DNA from 4 places in the Lactobacillus sp. ESL0703 genome. Region 4 is predicted to be linked to each of the others. Evidence: riboswitches for the same ligand, from Rfam matches in the RefSeq annotation. Region 4 holds a riboswitch; each other region holds the start of a gene.
What was found. Region 4 has a riboswitch for thiamine pyrophosphate ahead of PT278_RS06305 (ECF transporter S component). Riboswitches for the same ligand answer to the same signal wherever they lie in the genome.
Positions count from the first base shown of each region.

Region 1: linked by a shared signal. The riboswitch ahead of thiM (hydroxyethylthiazole kinase) and the one ahead of PT278_RS06305 (ECF transporter S component) in region 4 are both predicted to bind thiamine pyrophosphate.
Region 2: linked by a shared signal. The riboswitch ahead of PT278_RS05945 (ABC transporter ATP-binding protein) and the one ahead of PT278_RS06305 (ECF transporter S component) in region 4 are both predicted to bind thiamine pyrophosphate.
Region 3: linked by a shared signal. The riboswitch ahead of thiW (energy coupling factor transporter S component ThiW) and the one ahead of PT278_RS06305 (ECF transporter S component) in region 4 are both predicted to bind thiamine pyrophosphate.

Region 1 is NZ_JAQTIB010000002.1:108,695-112,814, forward strand. It holds gene thiE (thiamine phosphate synthase) at 1-122, opposite strand, end outside; gene thiD (bifunctional hydroxymethylpyrimidine kinase/phosphomethylpyrimidine kinase) at 135-938, opposite strand; gene thiM (hydroxyethylthiazole kinase) at 950-1,738, opposite strand; TPP riboswitch at 1,827-1,928, opposite strand; gene PT278_RS03080 (AEC family transporter) at 2,064-3,029, opposite strand; gene tenA (thiaminase II) at 3,530-4,120, shown strand, end outside.
Region 2 is NZ_JAQTIB010000003.1:188,180-192,299, reverse strand. It holds gene PT278_RS05950 (energy-coupling factor transporter transmembrane component T) at 1-646, opposite strand, end outside; gene PT278_RS05945 (ABC transporter ATP-binding protein) at 656-2,014, opposite strand; TPP riboswitch at 2,056-2,145, opposite strand; gene PT278_RS05940 (helix-turn-helix transcriptional regulator) at 2,269-3,204, shown strand; gene htpX (zinc metalloprotease HtpX) at 3,250-4,120, opposite strand, start outside.
Region 3 is NZ_JAQTIB010000003.1:107,570-111,689, reverse strand. It holds gene PT278_RS05560 (ATP-binding protein) at 99-1,169, shown strand; gene thiW (energy coupling factor transporter S component ThiW) at 1,224-1,733, opposite strand; TPP riboswitch at 1,798-1,889, opposite strand; gene PT278_RS05550 (histidine phosphatase family protein) at 1,954-2,598, opposite strand; gene PT278_RS05545 (matrixin family metalloprotease) at 2,619-3,230, opposite strand; gene helD (RNA polymerase recycling motor HelD) at 3,383-4,120, shown strand, end outside.
Region 4 is NZ_JAQTIB010000004.1:14,761-18,880, reverse strand. It holds gene udk (uridine kinase) at 1-40, shown strand, start outside; gene PT278_RS06310 (ECF transporter S component) at 80-658, opposite strand; gene PT278_RS06305 (ECF transporter S component) at 672-1,250, opposite strand; TPP riboswitch at 1,297-1,385, opposite strand; gene PT278_RS06300 (MFS transporter) at 1,445-2,671, opposite strand; gene PT278_RS06295 (M42 family peptidase) at 2,774-3,856, opposite strand; gene hpt (hypoxanthine phosphoribosyltransferase) at 4,097-4,120, shown strand, end outside.

The sequences.
Region 1 (4,120 bases), on a different contig from region 4:
AAGGCGGTAATTCCGGCTTTTAGTGCTTCTTCGACGATTTCTGGCAAGGTCTTACCAGCTGGTAAATCCTGAGTACCGCAAATGAAGTAAGCACGAAGCATGTTTGCATTAAACTTTTGCATTATTTTTCCTATCTATTTGGCCCAGTGGTTGAGTGGTCCGTGACCATGTCCCACTTGGATTGTCTGCTCGATTGTTTTGGTAACGTATTTTTTGGCAAGTTTAATTGCATCGGTTAGATTATGACCGAGAGCAAGCTGGGCAGTAATTGCAGCGGCTAGAGTGTCACCAGTACCATGTGTGCGTTTGGTATGGGTTCGCGGACTGCTGACCCAGAAGCTAGAGCCGTCTTCAAGTAGGGCAAAGTCGCTTACTTCTTCAGCACTTGAATGGCCACCCTTAATTAGTACGTTCTTAACGCCCATGTCTTGCAGTGAACGGGCAAGATCGGGATATTGCTTTTCAGAAGTAACGGTCATTCCGGTTAATACTTGTGCTTCTGGTAAATTGGGCGTTACTAGGTTAGCTAGTGGTAACAACTCATTTCTGACAGTGGCAACTGCATCTTCACTTAGTAAGTGAGCGCCACCTTTGGCTACCATGACGGGATCGACAGTCACGGGACCAAAGTCATATTTCTGTAAGTTTAGAGCAACTTGGTGAACATGAGCAGCATCGCCGAGCATTCCAGTTTTTGTCGCGCGGATTTTAAAGTCGGCGGCTAAAGATGCACATTGTGCATCAATCATTTCCAGTGGAAGCAAGTGTGATGATTGAACGCCCAGTGTGTTTTGCGCAGTAACGGCAACTACAACTGCCGTGCCGAAGACTTTTTGCATTTGAAAAGTCTTCATATCGGCCATAATGCCGGCGCCACCGCCGGAATCTGTACCTGCGATTGTCAGAACTTGAGGGAATGAATTAATTTCTTCTGCCATAAAATACTTCCTTAATCATAATCAGCAATTTTTTCAATATCAGCAATCTGCACTTTTGCTAAATAGTCCATGAGATACATGCCAAAACTGCCAGGGCCAACATCGGGATGATCTTGAACGACCAGTTGTCCAATTGAACCGAAAACAAGCGTTGCAGCTTGAGCGGCCTCGAAGCGACTGTCGGTCACTGCACAAAAGGCAGCGACGATACTTGTTAACATATCGCCAGAACCTACATGGGCTTGGAATAGCGGTGTACCATTATGAACATGAACAACATTAGTGCCATCACTAATTGTATCAGTTGCACCACTGGCAATGACAGTGCAGTGGTACTTTTTGGCTACTTCCTTGGTAATCTCATCAAGGTTGCCTGCTCCTGATCCAGCATCAATACCTTTAGATTGCCAGTCAAATTCACCTAATGCGGCAATTTCACCAGCGTTACCACGAATAACGCCAACGTGGAAGTTCCATAATAGGTCTTGAGCAATATTAAGGCGGTAATCTACAGCACCAACTGCAACAGGGTCCAGCACAATCGGCTTATGATATTCTCGAGCCAAATCACCCATTTTTTTCATGTGTGCAATTTGCAGCTTAGTTAAGCTGCCCATATTAATAGCAACGGCTGAAGCCATGTTGACCATTTCGTCGGTTTCATCAATTTCGCTGCTCATGATGGGCGAAGCTCCAATTGCGTTTAAGCCGTTGGCAACGTCTTGAACAGTAACGAAATTAGCGGCGTTGAGAACAACAGGGTTCTCTTGGCGCAACTTGTCTAATAATTCTAACTGCATAATCTTCCTCCTAAAAATTATTGAAGAAGTCCTCCGAACCACGACTTTAAACTAATAAAAAAGCTTTGACACATAATTGTGTCAAAGCAATAGGTAGTTGACACGTTCCTCGCGCAAGTATTAGCTTACAGGTTCAAAGGGTCTGAAACGGTGTTTCATCTCAGCCTAAAAGGCCCCCCTCGTGTTATCGCTTCCAATTATAACGGCTTTTAATGAATAATACAATGCTAAAGTCAATGTTGTGTTATTTTTAGCAGTAAAAAAGTCCAGCTGTGTTATCAGAGCTGGGCTTTTTGTAAGTCTTTTAAGTAAGTATTTTTAATTATTAGATAAATTGTAAAATCGTCATCAAAATCGGAACGACGATAATGAAGAGAATTGTACTTTCAACCACAATATTAGTTGCGTATTTAACGTCGCCGTGTGATTCGTTGGCTAAAATTGGTAAAACAGCTAACATTGGCGTTGCTGCTTGGACAACTAAAGTTTGGCGCATCAAGCTCGGTAAATTAAAGCCGGCATTTGTTCCGATTTTAATTAAAATAATCAAAATGATTGGTGAAACAATAAAGCGACCAATTAATGCTAAGATTGAATCACGGTCAAACTTAACGTTCTTAATTCCGGCATCGTGTAGGACAATTCCGATATAGATCAGTGACAGTGGGGTTACCAAGTTACCAACGTAAGTTAACGTTGAGTTTAAGAAGTTAGGTACAGGAATCCCTAATAGCATCCAGACCAAAGCAACAATAAACCCAACAAGTGGCATTGGCAATAGCTTTTTCCAGTTAATCTTGTGGTTAGTCTTCTTATCTTTAGCAGTCGGGTCGTCGTTTTGGATTAAGAAAACGCCAAATGCCCAAGTAGAAACGGTATTGATAATGTAGTATACCAAAAAGTAAGACATGGCTTTGTCGCCAAACAGTGCCATGTTCAGGGGCATCCCAATAAAGATGGTGTTGGCGTTAACCACGGCATTCATAAAAATTCCTCGGCGGCCAGGACGGATTTTGAAGACCTTAATGCTTAGCCAAGCAATAAGATAACCGATAATCACACCCAAAGCTGGGAATAATAATTCGGTTGATAATTGCAGCAGGCTGCCGCGGCTAAGGTTCTTCATAACAGCAGTGAAGATTGAAGCTGGCAGGGCAATCTTAGTGATAATACTAGAGATTTCACTACCAAACTTATCGTCAATCCAATTAAATTGTTTTAGTAAAAAGCCGAGGGCCATGATTAAGATAATCACAACTACGCTTGATACAGATGTCAAAAAGACTTGCATAAAAAGTTTCCTCTTTCTGTAGGTAATTAATATTTGGGCATCCACGTTGTTTCTTGAATGGCTCTTTTGGCGTCAGTTATCTTTCACCGGCTAAACCTTAATCAATTACAGTTTGATGGTAATTATGGCTGAGGAACTAGTGGCAAAAATATAGCACTAGCAATTTCACTTATCCATTAGTAAGCTCGGGGGTATCATCAAATAACGAACCTTGTTTGTTAACAAGATTCGTTATTTGCGAGCTACTTTTGGATTTAAGACTATTTGGCAATGTAAATACTGGTAGTCTTACTAAGATAAGTTGCGCGCATGTTTCTTTAGCCAAACTAGTTTCCTCATGCCGTAATTGCCCTTCAGATATAATACAATAAGTATTTTTAATAGCAACAATTTTACACTTTAACCGTGTAATAAATTTATTGTTAGCCTTATAATAAAATAAATTATTGAGTTAGTGACGGCAAAATATTAAAAGCAAACTAGTAGTTAAGGAGATAATCATGACAGAATTTACGGACCAGTTACACCAAGCAGCGAGCAGTCTATGGCAGAAGAGTATGAAGCATCCATTTGTGCAGGAATTGCAAAGTGGGGAATTACCGCTGGCCAAATTTCGCTTTTATTTATTACAAGATCGGTATTATTTAAATCAATTTAGTGAATTTCACCGTGCGATTGCAGCAAAAACGGATGGCCAACAGACTGAGCAGTTTTTACTTGAGATGGCGCAGGACTTGAAGGATAGCGAGATGGCAGTGCGCGAGAATTTTTTTAAGCAATTGCAGATTATGCCAGCTGAAATTGCGCAAACGCCAGTTGCGCCGACTGCGTATGCATACGTTAATCACTTGCAGATGACATTGGCGCGGGATGGTATCGCTCCGGCTGTTGCTGCACTTGTGCCTTGCTATTGGCTGTATCAAGAAATTGGGCAAAAATTAGCAACTGGCGGCTCGCCTGTTTCGTATTATCAAGAGTGGATTGATACCTATGATGGCGAGTGGTATGCAGCTAATGTGCAGCGAATTTTACAGTTGACGAATACATTAGCTGATTCTGGTTCTGCAGATGAGCGGGAAAAAATGCAGCAG
Region 2 (4,120 bases), on a different contig from region 4:
ATGTGAATAAGGCTAGATTAAGTAGAACAAGAATAATGGCGCTCCAGAGCCAGTCTGATGCCTTAATCGGGACGGCAACAATTGTCGACCGCTGTTTGTCTTCTTGGTAACCGTGAGATTCCATACCTTGTGCCAGATTTTCGGCAGAATTAAGTGCTACTAAAATTGCTTTGAAATATAATACCGGCGACCAAAAGCTGAGATAAACTCCCCGCATCATGCCAGCTGTCCGAATTTGCTTAACAGCTTGCTTCATGCGGGGAACAATATTGAGCGCAGCTAAAACACCGTAAGCGAATTTGCTTGGTAAGTGGAAATTCTGCTCAAAAGATCGTGCTAATTCTTCCGCGCTGGTGTCGATCGTGACGCAGCTAATGGTTAAGATATAAACATAGATCCGGCTGGACAAGCCAAGGGCGTTAAATAAGTCGGGTGTTGGCGTAAACCATTCAAGTGTCGCAAAAATCGTAAATGCGGCAATAAACGGCACTATTAGCAGGAGCAGTAAACTTTTTAACTTAATTTTTTTAACTGATAAATAAATAATTGCCAAGATAATAATCGCAAAATTGGTTGTTAGGCTAATTTTTAGCGATATTTCAAGCGAAATAATTAAGGCCAAAATAAATTTAAAACTAGGATTCATAAAGTTACCTCACTTAGTCACGTAATGCAGCTGCTTGTCGGCAAAGACCAGATGGTAGTCACACCAATCGGCTAACTCATCAAGTTCATGGCTGATAATTAGTAAAGTCTGACCGCGTTCTTTTTGGCTTTGTCTGAGCAAATGCATGACTTTTTGACTGGATAGGTGGTCTAAGCCGCTTAATGGCTCATCAATGAGTAATACGTCTTGATCCGCAATCAGCATCAGCAGAATTTGGAGCTTTTTTTGTTGGCCGCCAGAAAGAGAATACACTACTTGGTCCAGGTGCTGGTCGAGGTCAAGGTCAGTTAAAACTTCCTTGATTTTTTGGTCAGTAAAAAAGTCATTGGTTCGCTGTTTTTTGCTCAAGTTAATTTCGTCTTGAACGGTAATACTCAAGAATTGGTCGGTCGCATTCTGAAAAATCTGGGCAACATGCAGTAAGTATTTGCGTGTCTTCTGTTGGCGGATTTCACGGTTGCGATAGGTCAAACTGCCGCTATAGGATAGCATCTTAGTCAGAGCGTTAAATAGTGAAGTTTTGCCGACACCGTTAGCACCGGTAATCAGTGTGGTTTTGCCTGCAATAATATTGAGCTGATTTTGGTCTAACAAAAGGCGATTTTGCGTTAGCTGTGTCTTAGTTAGGGTAAAACAAGCGGCCTCATTTTGCGGCAGAGCAAATGAATAATCATTTTTTTGTACGCTTGTTTGGAGCAGCTGCTTTTTAGCTGCGGGATTTAGCTGCTTGACGTTGTGGTCTTTAAACTCAAAAAGACAATCGCAGACGGTTTGATAGCCGTCTAAAACGTGGTCACTTAAGATAATGGTCTTACCCTGATCGCGCAAGTGCGCCAATTTGGTAATCAAAAATTTCCGCGCTTGTGGATCACAGCTGGCAAAGGGTTCGTCTAGCAAGAATAAGTCGATATCCATTGCTATGAGAACGGCAAGTGCTACTCGTTGCTGTTCGCCGCCAGACATTGTATTGATTTTTTGATCCAATAGATTTTCAATTTGGGCAAATTCGACGCCGGCGGTTAAGTACTTTTGGTAATCTTCACGTTTAACTTGTAAGTTTTCAAGGGCAAAAATAATTTCTTCACGTGGTGTTGCCATGGTGAACTGTTCGCCAGCATTTTGAAACATGATGGCTGCTTTTAACCCAGCAAGGTTAAGTTTACCGCTGAGTTTACCCGCGTATTTAGGATAGAGTCCGGCAAGTATTTTAAGTAAAGTCGACTTGCCGCAACCAGTAGGCCCAATTAAGAGTGAAAATTTTCCCGTGGGAATTTCAAGATTAAGATTGTCAATAATTTTAATATTTTGTTCGTATGAAAAAGTTAAATTTTTGCTTGTAATCATTATTTTTACCAATTAAAAAAATCGCTAGGGCAGGCTGCACTAACGACGTAAAAATTCATTTTCCCTTCGCTGGCATTGTCCATAGCAGGTTCAACGGGTATTCTCTCAGCCTTGCGGCACCCCAAAGTTATCAAACTGATTGTACACGAAAGAGTTTTCTCTGTCTAGTCCTTGTAACTTTATGAAAATAAAATGGTAGTGGATATGATTTTTGCTATATAATAAAAGTATTAAAATAACAATAAGAAGGTGAAGCTATGGCAGCAGTTAAATTAGCGCAGTATTTGGCTAGTATTTTAAATTCAACCAATAGCGATACAAACGAATTGCGGTTGAAAGCAGAAGGCAATTTTGACTTGTTTAGGGTCTATCTTGAAAATCATAATACCGGTGTTCATCGCTATCAAACAACAAATGCAATGATTTTTTATGAAGCTGGCGGCAAGTCAAACATTAAAATTCATGGTCAGGACTTTACACTAAAGGTAGGTAATATCGTCTTTTTGCCGGCCAAGAGTGACTATGAAGTGCAAAAGCAAACTAAGACTGACGTGTTGGTAAAGCTAGATTTAAATTCTAAGTATGATTTACAATATTTCCTGGGAAATATTGTTCATGATGAGCCTCGTGAAGAACGGGCAGTTAAGCAAATCATTAGCAGCTTACATACCAATCGGCTGTTATATTTAAAGTCAACGCCAATTTCTAAGTCGGCCCAATTAATGAATAAGATAATTGATGAGTATTTAAATCAAAACCTGTTTGCCCAAAGTGTAGCTGCAGCAGAATTGAACTTGTTGTTGGTTACAGCTGTCCGTAATCAAAGCTTTGAATCAACCGCGGCAGAGAAGCAAGGCTTTGCAAATGTAACACTTGAGAGCTATATTGATGCCAATTTTGCCGATATTACTTTGGATTCGGCTGCCAAACATTTTGGCTTTAACCCAAATTATTTTTCTAGCTTAGTTAAACAAAAAACGGGAAAAAGCTTTGTGGAGCATGTTGATGAACGGCGAATGCAGGAAGCACGTAATTTGCTTGCTCGCCCCGACATTTCGGTTAAGGAAATTATTGCCAGGGTAGGTTACAATGGTAAGTCCTTTTTCTATAAAAAGTTTAATGAATATTATCATCAAACGCCGGTCCAAATGCGTGCAGAGCTGTTTCGTCAAGCTAATATTAATTTGAAATAAAATGAAAAAGACATCTGTTTAATTAACAGATGTCTTTTTTGGATATTACATTTTTTCTAACCGTTTGATCCGGTCTTCTGTCGGCGGATGGCTATCGAATAGATGAGTAAAACCGTGCTTTTTACGCAATGGATCTTCAATATACATGCCAGCACTACTCGTATCAGCCTTTTTCATTGGCTTACTGCCGTCGATTTTCTCTAAAGCAGAAATCAGACCTTGTGGGTTGCGAGTAAGATCAACTGATGAAGCATCAGCTAAGTACTCACGATTACGCGACAAGGCCATCTGGGCAAGGCTGGCACATAATGGTCCAAGAATAAGCACAAAGACAATTGCAACAATTTTAAAAATAATGACAATATTGTTATCGTCGTCTTTGTCGCTGCCACGGTCATCGTCAAACCACCAAATATAGCGGCTGGCAATTCCGGATAAATATGAAATCACTCCAACCAGAACCGCGGCAACCGTTGATAAGCGAATATCATAGTTGCGAATATGCGAAATTTCGTGTCCTAAGACGCCTTCTAGTTCCTCACGGTTCATCATGTCAAGTAGGCCTTGAGTTACAGCAACAGCACTATGGTCAGGATCACGACCGGTCGCAAAAGCATTAGGACTGGAATCATCAATGATGAATACGCGTGGCATGGGTACCCGGCCAACCATGGCCATATCTTGGACAATGTGCCATAATTCAGGGTTATCCTGTTCGTTAACTTCTTGGGCATGATTTAAGTTCATGACTAGATTTGCGGGATCACGCATGACAAAAAATAGGTAAAGAATGCTGATGATAAGTGCAATAATTACACCGCTCCATGGACTGTCACTAAAAATGTAACCTAATCCAGCACCAACAAGGGCTAAAATCACGGCAAACAGAACCATGATGATGCCAGTTTTGCGCTTA
Region 3 (4,120 bases), on a different contig from region 4:
ATTGCACGCCAGTCTGATTGACGCTATTTTTATTGGCAAAAAGTCTAAAAAAGTCTAAAATAAAAATCAAAGTCTAAAAAAGTCTAAAAGGAGAATTTATGATTAATCCGTTTAATCCGACTTTTGGTGATGTACCGCCAATTTTTTTGGATAAAAACAAACAGGTAAATGATTTAGTAAAATTAATTAAGGAAAGCCAATTTTCACGATCGTTTTTTGTTACCGGTGTCCGTGGTTCTGGCAAAACAGCATATTTAACACAATTAGCTAAACAATTTAAACAAGACGATAATTGTTATTATGTTGATTTACTTAATCGTAATGGGATTTTAACGAGCTTGGCACATAAGCTAGATCATCAGGTTCACTCTAAAGCAAATAGGCTATTTAACAGTATTAATTCTTTGAGTTTGGGTGGTGTATCAGTTAGTCGCGAAATTGAGGTTCCTGAAGTTGATGAGATTTTGGAAGACTTAATGTCCGAAATTAAGCAACAAGGAAAATTTGTGGTTGTCACGATTGATGAGGTAACTAATTCTAAGGCAATTCAAGATTTTGCCCAGGTTTATAATTCACTTAAGCGAGCTGAATATCCAATTTACGTTGTAATGACCGGATTGCCTGACTTTATTTTGGATATTCAAAATGAAGATAAACTGACTTTTTTGCTGCGTTCAGAAAAAATAGTGATGATGTCGTTGAACGCTGCGGATATGGTGAATACTTATCAAAAAGTTTTTGCGTGCTCCTTAACTGTTGCAAACAAAATGGCACAGATGACTAAGGGTTACTCGTATGGCTTTCAATTATTGGGTTGGCTGTATTTTGAAGAGTTAAATGGCCGTGAACCAACTATAGAAGTATTAAATGAAGTTAAAGTACAATATCAACTAAAGCTTTTTGAGAATGCTTATCAAAAGATTTTAATGGGCTTGTCGGAAAATGACCGTCAATATTTGATAAATGTTAATGACCATTGTAAGTTCAGTGATGTTGTTGCCAAAATGAAAAAGACTAAGGGTTATGTCTCACAATATCGGCGTCGAGCATTAGAGCGGCAGTTAATTACTCCAAGTGGTCATGGTTATGTTGATTATACGTTGCCATTTTTTGGTGAATATTTAAAGCAAACTCAAAATCCAGATTCGGTATATTATTTGGGCTATTAATTATAATTATTCTTAGTAAAAAACGACAGCCCCTATAAAGAGCTGTCGTTTTTTCTAGAAAAATAGTTGCTGGATTTTTTGGAATTGCTTTGCCTTGTTTAGGCTTAATAGAACAATAGTGGCAACTACTGATCCAATAATAGCAGCCCCGATAAAACGCGGGGTGTAGACGAACCAATATAGGTTATTAGAGCTGCCTGTGAACCAGACCATGACTGGGTAAGAAAGCAGCGAGCCGATAATTCCGGTGCCGATAATTTCGCCAAGACAAGCTGCCCAAATTTTGCCGGTTAATTTATAGAAAATCCCGGCTAATACTGCACCAAAGATGGCACCAGTTAAAGCCAGCGGCGGAATTCCCATGATTAACATTCTGATAATTCCGCACAAGGTTGCCATAATTGTCACGTAAACAGGCCCCAGCATGGTGGCGCCAATAATGTTGATAACACTAGACATTGGTGCCATTCCTTCCACGCGAAAGATGGGGGATAATACCACGTCTAGTGCAATCATAATTGCCAAAATAGTAAGTTTTTCTGTCTGTTTTCTCTTATTAGTCATTTCTAACTCCCTACTCCTAACAAGCGTCTACAAAAAAATCCCATTCGCACATAGCGAATGGGATTTTGCTTAATTAGCCTATCCCTTGCGCTAGTATTATCTAGATCAGGTTCATGGGTTTAATCTCAGCTTAAATAAGCACCCCATAGACTCTTGTATATTAATGTTAATTTGATTATAGACTTTCAACGATGAAAAAGAAAGCACAAATTCTATTTTCTTATAGTTTCATTTGATTATATGATGTAACTTTTCTTTGCTTATCAGTCATTGTCATCATGGTAATTGACGCATTACGTGGACCGCAGCTGACGTCGAAATCGCCAAAGCGGTCGGCAATACTGCGAATAGTAAAGCCGTGAGTTACCAATAAAATGTTTTCGGCACCATCAAGCTGACTGATTAGGTCAAAGCCCTGGTCAAGGCGGTGCCAATATTCCTTGGCATTTTCCGCATCATGAAACGGATCAGCTTCCTTAATCCAGTCGGTTGCCGTATCAATTGATTCGTTCTTGAACAGATCATAGTGGGTCTTATAGCCGTGCGGTCCGCCAATCATTTGCCAGGCCATGTCGGTATCCATTCCTTCGAAGTAGCCGTAAAAATGTTCGCGGAACAGCGGAGTTGCAAGATGTTGGATTTCGTCGCGGTTAACATTGTGCTTAATGATAATGTCGCAGGTATCACTTGCTCGCTTCAAGTCGCTAGAGATGGCAATGTCAAAGGGAACATTTTTAAGTGTTTCGCCCGCTTTATCAGCACCAGCAATGCCGTCTTCAGTTAATGGGGTATCACACCAGCCCTGCATCTTGTTGTAACGGTTAATATAAGTTTGTCCGTGACGGACAATGTAAATTCGCTTCATTTTTAAACTCCTTATTTTAATTATTTTTCATGATAAATTTGTTTAACTTTTGCGACATCTTGTGGCTCAATTGGGTAAATAGAGCCCGCGGGATACATGACGGACTTGCCTTTATTGTGATTGAGCCCGATGGCGTGTCCCAATTCGTGTTCAACAGTATTGACAATTCGCTGATAAGTATAATAATATATAAAATTCTGCAGATAATAAACATTTAATTGGATTTTTGCCTTACTAAGCAATTTAGTCTTGGGATTATAGGTAATGCTTGCTTGCCCAGCGGCATCTGTGTCGGGGTCAAACATCGGCTCAATTGTAATCTGTGCATTTTTCTTCTTATTAGTCTCAGTAAAAGTAAAACTGCCAGTATCATTCCAAGCACTAATGGCATCTTGAGCGGCTTGAGTTAATTGCTGGTTATCCGCCAAATCAAGATAAACTTTGGCGGAATTTTTTGACCAGTGGCAATTTTTGCCTGCATTTTTAGCAGTTTTTTCGCGATGTGTCTTAGCTAAGACGACATGGCTGGGTGTATTAGCAGGACTGATAGCCGGGATATACACGCTGCCTAGAGAAATCCCAGCGACTAATGCACAAGATAATTTACGTAAAAAGTGTAAAATCTTTTTCATAATAAAAACCATCTCCAATATAAAAAATTATAGAAGCAAATTGCTTAATTTTCACTAGTTTTTAATAATCTTAGTAAAAGAGTTTTAAGAATTATATATTAAGTTCGTTTCATGTTAAAATAGTATGCAAGTTTTGAAGAACAGGTGACTTTATGACAAAAGCGATGGATGAAAAACAGTTTGAACAGAAGCATCTCGACGCTATCTTAAAAATGATTAAGGAGCGGCGGGGAGAATTAACTGCGGCAATTAAGTCAGCTGAAGGTGAAGCGCGGAACCTCAATTCGCACTTCTTTGATGATGTCCGCTTAGATTATGATGGTTATTCCACCTCAATGGAAACGGCGCTCTCGATCCACCAGCAGCAGCAACTGCTTGATGAACGTGAGAATGCTTGGCAGCATTCTGCTAAGCAGTTAGGAACGGTTCAACGACTGGAAAAGAAACCGTATTTTGCCCGGGTGGATTTTAAAGAAGGCAATGAAAAACCGGAAACAATTTATATTGGTTTGGGTTCATTTGCGGACAAGGACAACCACTTCTTAATTTATGATTGGCGGGCACCAATTTCTTCAATTTATTATGACGGCAAGCTAGGGCAGGTTTCATATCTGTCGCCGGATGGTGAAATTACCGTTGATATGACGAAGAAGCGGCAATTCATGATTGAAGATGGTCAAATTGTAAACATGTTTGACACCAATGAATCAATCGGTGACCAAATGCTCTTAGAGGTGCTGGGTGAAAAGTCCAGCACCCAGATGAAATCAATTGTAACGACAATTCAGCGTGAGCAAAATAAAATCATTAGAAACACTAGCGCTGATTTGCTGTTTGTCCAAGGAGCCGCGGGGTCAGGGAAGACATCAGCGATTCTGCAGCGGATTGCC
Region 4 (4,120 bases):
TAAGGTTCACGCAATTTTAAGAAAAGAAGCAGCTATCTAAAAAGGCCGAGGTAATTATCCTCGACCTTTTTGTTTAAAATCATGCTACTTTCGGCTTTAATGCGCGATCAAACAGGTTAGTAATTAACTTAACTAGTACCCCATCAAATAAAACTGACGAAAGGATACTGACAAAGAACATCACAATTTGCACCTTAACGGCAAATTTATACCAGCCATACATCAGATAACACGGAATAAAAAAGCCAAAACTAGCAAAAAATGAACCTGTCAGAACACTTCGCCATGAAAATCTTTGGTAGCGGGACTTTTTCGGGAAAAAGCCAATTTCATTGGTTAGTCCCTGCATTAGTCCCGAGACTACAGTGGTAATCCCCCATTGTCCACCGCAAGCCATCTCCACTATTGAAGCGAGCAGCTCTCCTACTAATCCTGAACCTTTTGTGGGGACAAAATACATTGCAAGAGGCGCGGCCATTAACCACAACCCTGCAAAAAAGGCGTCGGTTGCCGGGGCGTACCCTGTCGGCAGTAGTAACATTTTAACTAGGTTATAAAGGTCATTAGTGCCATAGGTATAAAAGATACCCATGAGAATACCAATCAAAGCAACCAAAATTACCGACTTAACATTCCATTTTGATGATCGTGTAAACATGATTTACCTCAATCTATGCCAGTCGCGGCTTCAATGTGCGATCAAACAGATTAGCGATTAATTTAACCAGTACGCCGTCAAAGACAAGCGCCGAAACCATATTGGTAATGAACATTACAATCTGAACCGTCATGTTAAATTTGCCCCAACTGTAAAGAATATATGACGGAATAAAAATTCCTAGTCCTGCAAAGAAGGCACCAATCATAACACTCTTCCAAGAAAATGCTTGATAACGTGAATTCTTGGGGAAAAAGCCGATTTCGTTAGTTGCACCTTGAATAAGCCCTGAAATAACAGTAATCGCGCCCCATTGACCGCCGATTGCCATTTCTACGATTGAAGCTAACACTTCGCCAATTGTCCCAGAACCAGCCGTTGGTACAAAATACATTGCTAAGGGTGCTGCCATTAGCCATAGGCCCGAAAAGACCGTGTCGGTCACTGGGGCGAAACCCGTAGGGACCAGTGCCATTTTTATAATGTTGTAAGCCCAATTAAAGCCGTAGGTATAAATTACCCCCATAATAATTCCAATCAACGCAACCAAAATTACCGATTTAACATTCCATTTTGATGATCTTGTGAACATAAAAAATACTCCTAACTAACTATTAAGTCAGAAGGAGTACAGTTAAATGCTTATTCAAACACTTCCCTAACGCAGGCATTGTCCTGTTCAGGTTCCAAGGGTAATTCTCAGCTAAGCGCACCCCTAGTGACTAAAATCTATTTATAGGTAGTATACCACAATGATAATTATTATAAAACCATTCTTTTACTTCACTAATTATTTGCCAGCTTTTTCAATCCAGGCAAGCTAATCATAATTATCAAGCTGATAATGTATAAACTTGATAAGAAACCCATGACAACCGTTAAGTTGTAGTGATCCATCAAGATACCAATCACAACTGATGAAAACCCGCCAATTGCACGGCCAATATTAACAATAATATTGTTCGCACTCGAGCGAATTTCTGTTGGGTACAGCCGGCTAATTACCGCACCGTAACCACCGAACATCCCATTAGAAAAGAAGCCGACAATCGCCCCAATGATAAGCAAAGTTACCATGTTGGTGGCCAAACTTAAAGTATAAACCATAATGGCTGAACCAATTAAGAAGATACCGAAGGCCCGCCGCGGACCAAAATGATCGAAAATGGTGCCGAAGGTCATCATTCCAATGCTCATTCCAATAATCGTTGCAATCATCCATAAACTTGAATTGGCAACATTCAAATTTAATTGCTTCTGTACGATTGTTGGCAGCCAGTTCATTAAACCAAAGTAACCAGCAATTTGGACTGTCATCATAATCATCAAGCCAATACTCTGCCAAGCAAGCCGCGGTGTTGCAAACATCTTGCGGGCAACATTGGTTAACAGTGAACCCTTTTCTTCTGCCTTAGCCGTTAAAAATTGCTTACTCTCATGCAGGTGTTTTCTAATGAAAACCGTTAAGACTACCGGCACAATACCAACTAAAAACAACATGTGCCAGCCAGCAGTTGGAATAATCCATGCCGCAATTAGCGCCGCGAAGATTGCCCCCACCTGACCGCCAACTGCTGCAATTGAGGTCATTTTACCAATTTCCTTCTTCGGAAAAGCCTCGGCAATTAATGCAATCCCAACACCATATTCACCGCCAGCACCAATTCCGGCCAAAAAACGGAGGGCATAAATCAAGTAGATGTTATTGGCAAAGGCCATACAGGCTGTCGCTACCGCAAAAATAATCACGGTATGGCTGAAAGTTTTAACGCGGCCGATTTTATCGCCCAACATACCAAAGGCAATCCCGCCAAACAACATCCCCAAATTAGTAATCGACGAAATTAACCCTGCAGCACCACCAGATAGGTGCAGGTCAGCAATCATCGAACTCATCGCAAACGATAGAAAAAGCACATCCATGTTCTCTAACATAAATCCCGATGAAGTCGACGCGATGGTCCACTTCTGATCTGTAGTTAGTGCATGACTGTGCTCATTAGTTGTATCCATATTTAATTCCTCCGAAACAAGCGCTCTCTGTCGCCTAATTATTTCTTTGGAACATTATTTTACTCGTTTAATAATTTTTTGCAACTAAAATATTAAATTTACTTAAAATTGGCTGAAACTAGCTAATTTTTCAGTAGTTAAATCACGAATAATTGCCACTGTCATTTCAACAGCTGCCTTGAAATCTTGGTAGGCACTAAAGCAATACGGTGAATGCTCGTAACGAACTGGAATACCAATTACAATTGTCGGTGCCCCATTTTCATAATAAATTGCGGCACCATCTTGGCCGCCACCAGTTCTAACTGACCGCGTATAAGGAATGTGATTCTTATCAGCTACATCACAAGCATATTGCTGGAACTTAGGATTAGGCAAGAATGACGTATCCATGTCACGCATCATTGGTCCGTGCTTTAAGGCAGTTTGTGAAAGCCAATCAGGAGTAAAGGTATCATCAGCTGGACAAGATTCCAGCACGATACCCAAGTCGGGCTTAACAGTGCGAGCTGTAACATAAGCTCCGCGCAAGCCAACTTCTTCTTGACTTGACAGTGCAGCGACAACGTTAAATGGCGTTTCTTCGCCATCTAATGTTTCCAAAACATCAGCCATGGCTGCAGCACCAAAACGGTCATCAAAGTCCTTGCCAAAAAACAAACCCGACTTTTCGTTATATTCACACTTAACATCAACAAAAATTGGACAACCAGTGTCAATCTTATAGTCGTTCAATGTTTCTTCACGTGAACTCGAACCAACATCAATCGACATATCAGCTACATCGGGCACATTATTGCGTTCAGCTTCCGTCATAAAGTGTGGTGGCTTAGTGGCTACAACGCCGGGGATATATTCACCATCACGATTTTTAATTCGAACCCGCAGTGCTGGAATATTATACTTAACCCAGCCGCCTAATGGAACAAACTTAATCATGCCGTTAGGTCTAACTGCCTGAGTGATAAACCCGACTGAGTCTGAGTGGGCATCAAGCTGAATAACGGGCCGCCCCGCCTTATTTTCCTTCTTAGAAGCATAAGCATTTAACATGCCGTCAACCTTAACGTTGGCAAAATCTTTGACTGTTTCGGTAAACAACTTAACAAACTCTCCTTCAAATCCTGAAGTTGAATTTGCATCCGAAAAAGCTTTTAACATTTTTATTTCTTGTTCTTTTTCCATTCTGCTTAACCTTTCATGCAAAAAATATTTACTTATATTGTAGCAAAAATAGTCACGTAAAATTAAAATATTTAAGTTATTTTTCAGATAAAAAGCGATTTTTTAATTTAAGTAAAATATTAGCAATTAAATCCGCGCAAACCCCCGTAAAAAGTGTAAATCTAGCTACTTTTTATGCAAAAGAATGATATAATCGAATCTATTAGGAATCTTGAATTAGTTGAAGTGAAGGGTAGATAAATGCCAAAAAACGACAATATTAAT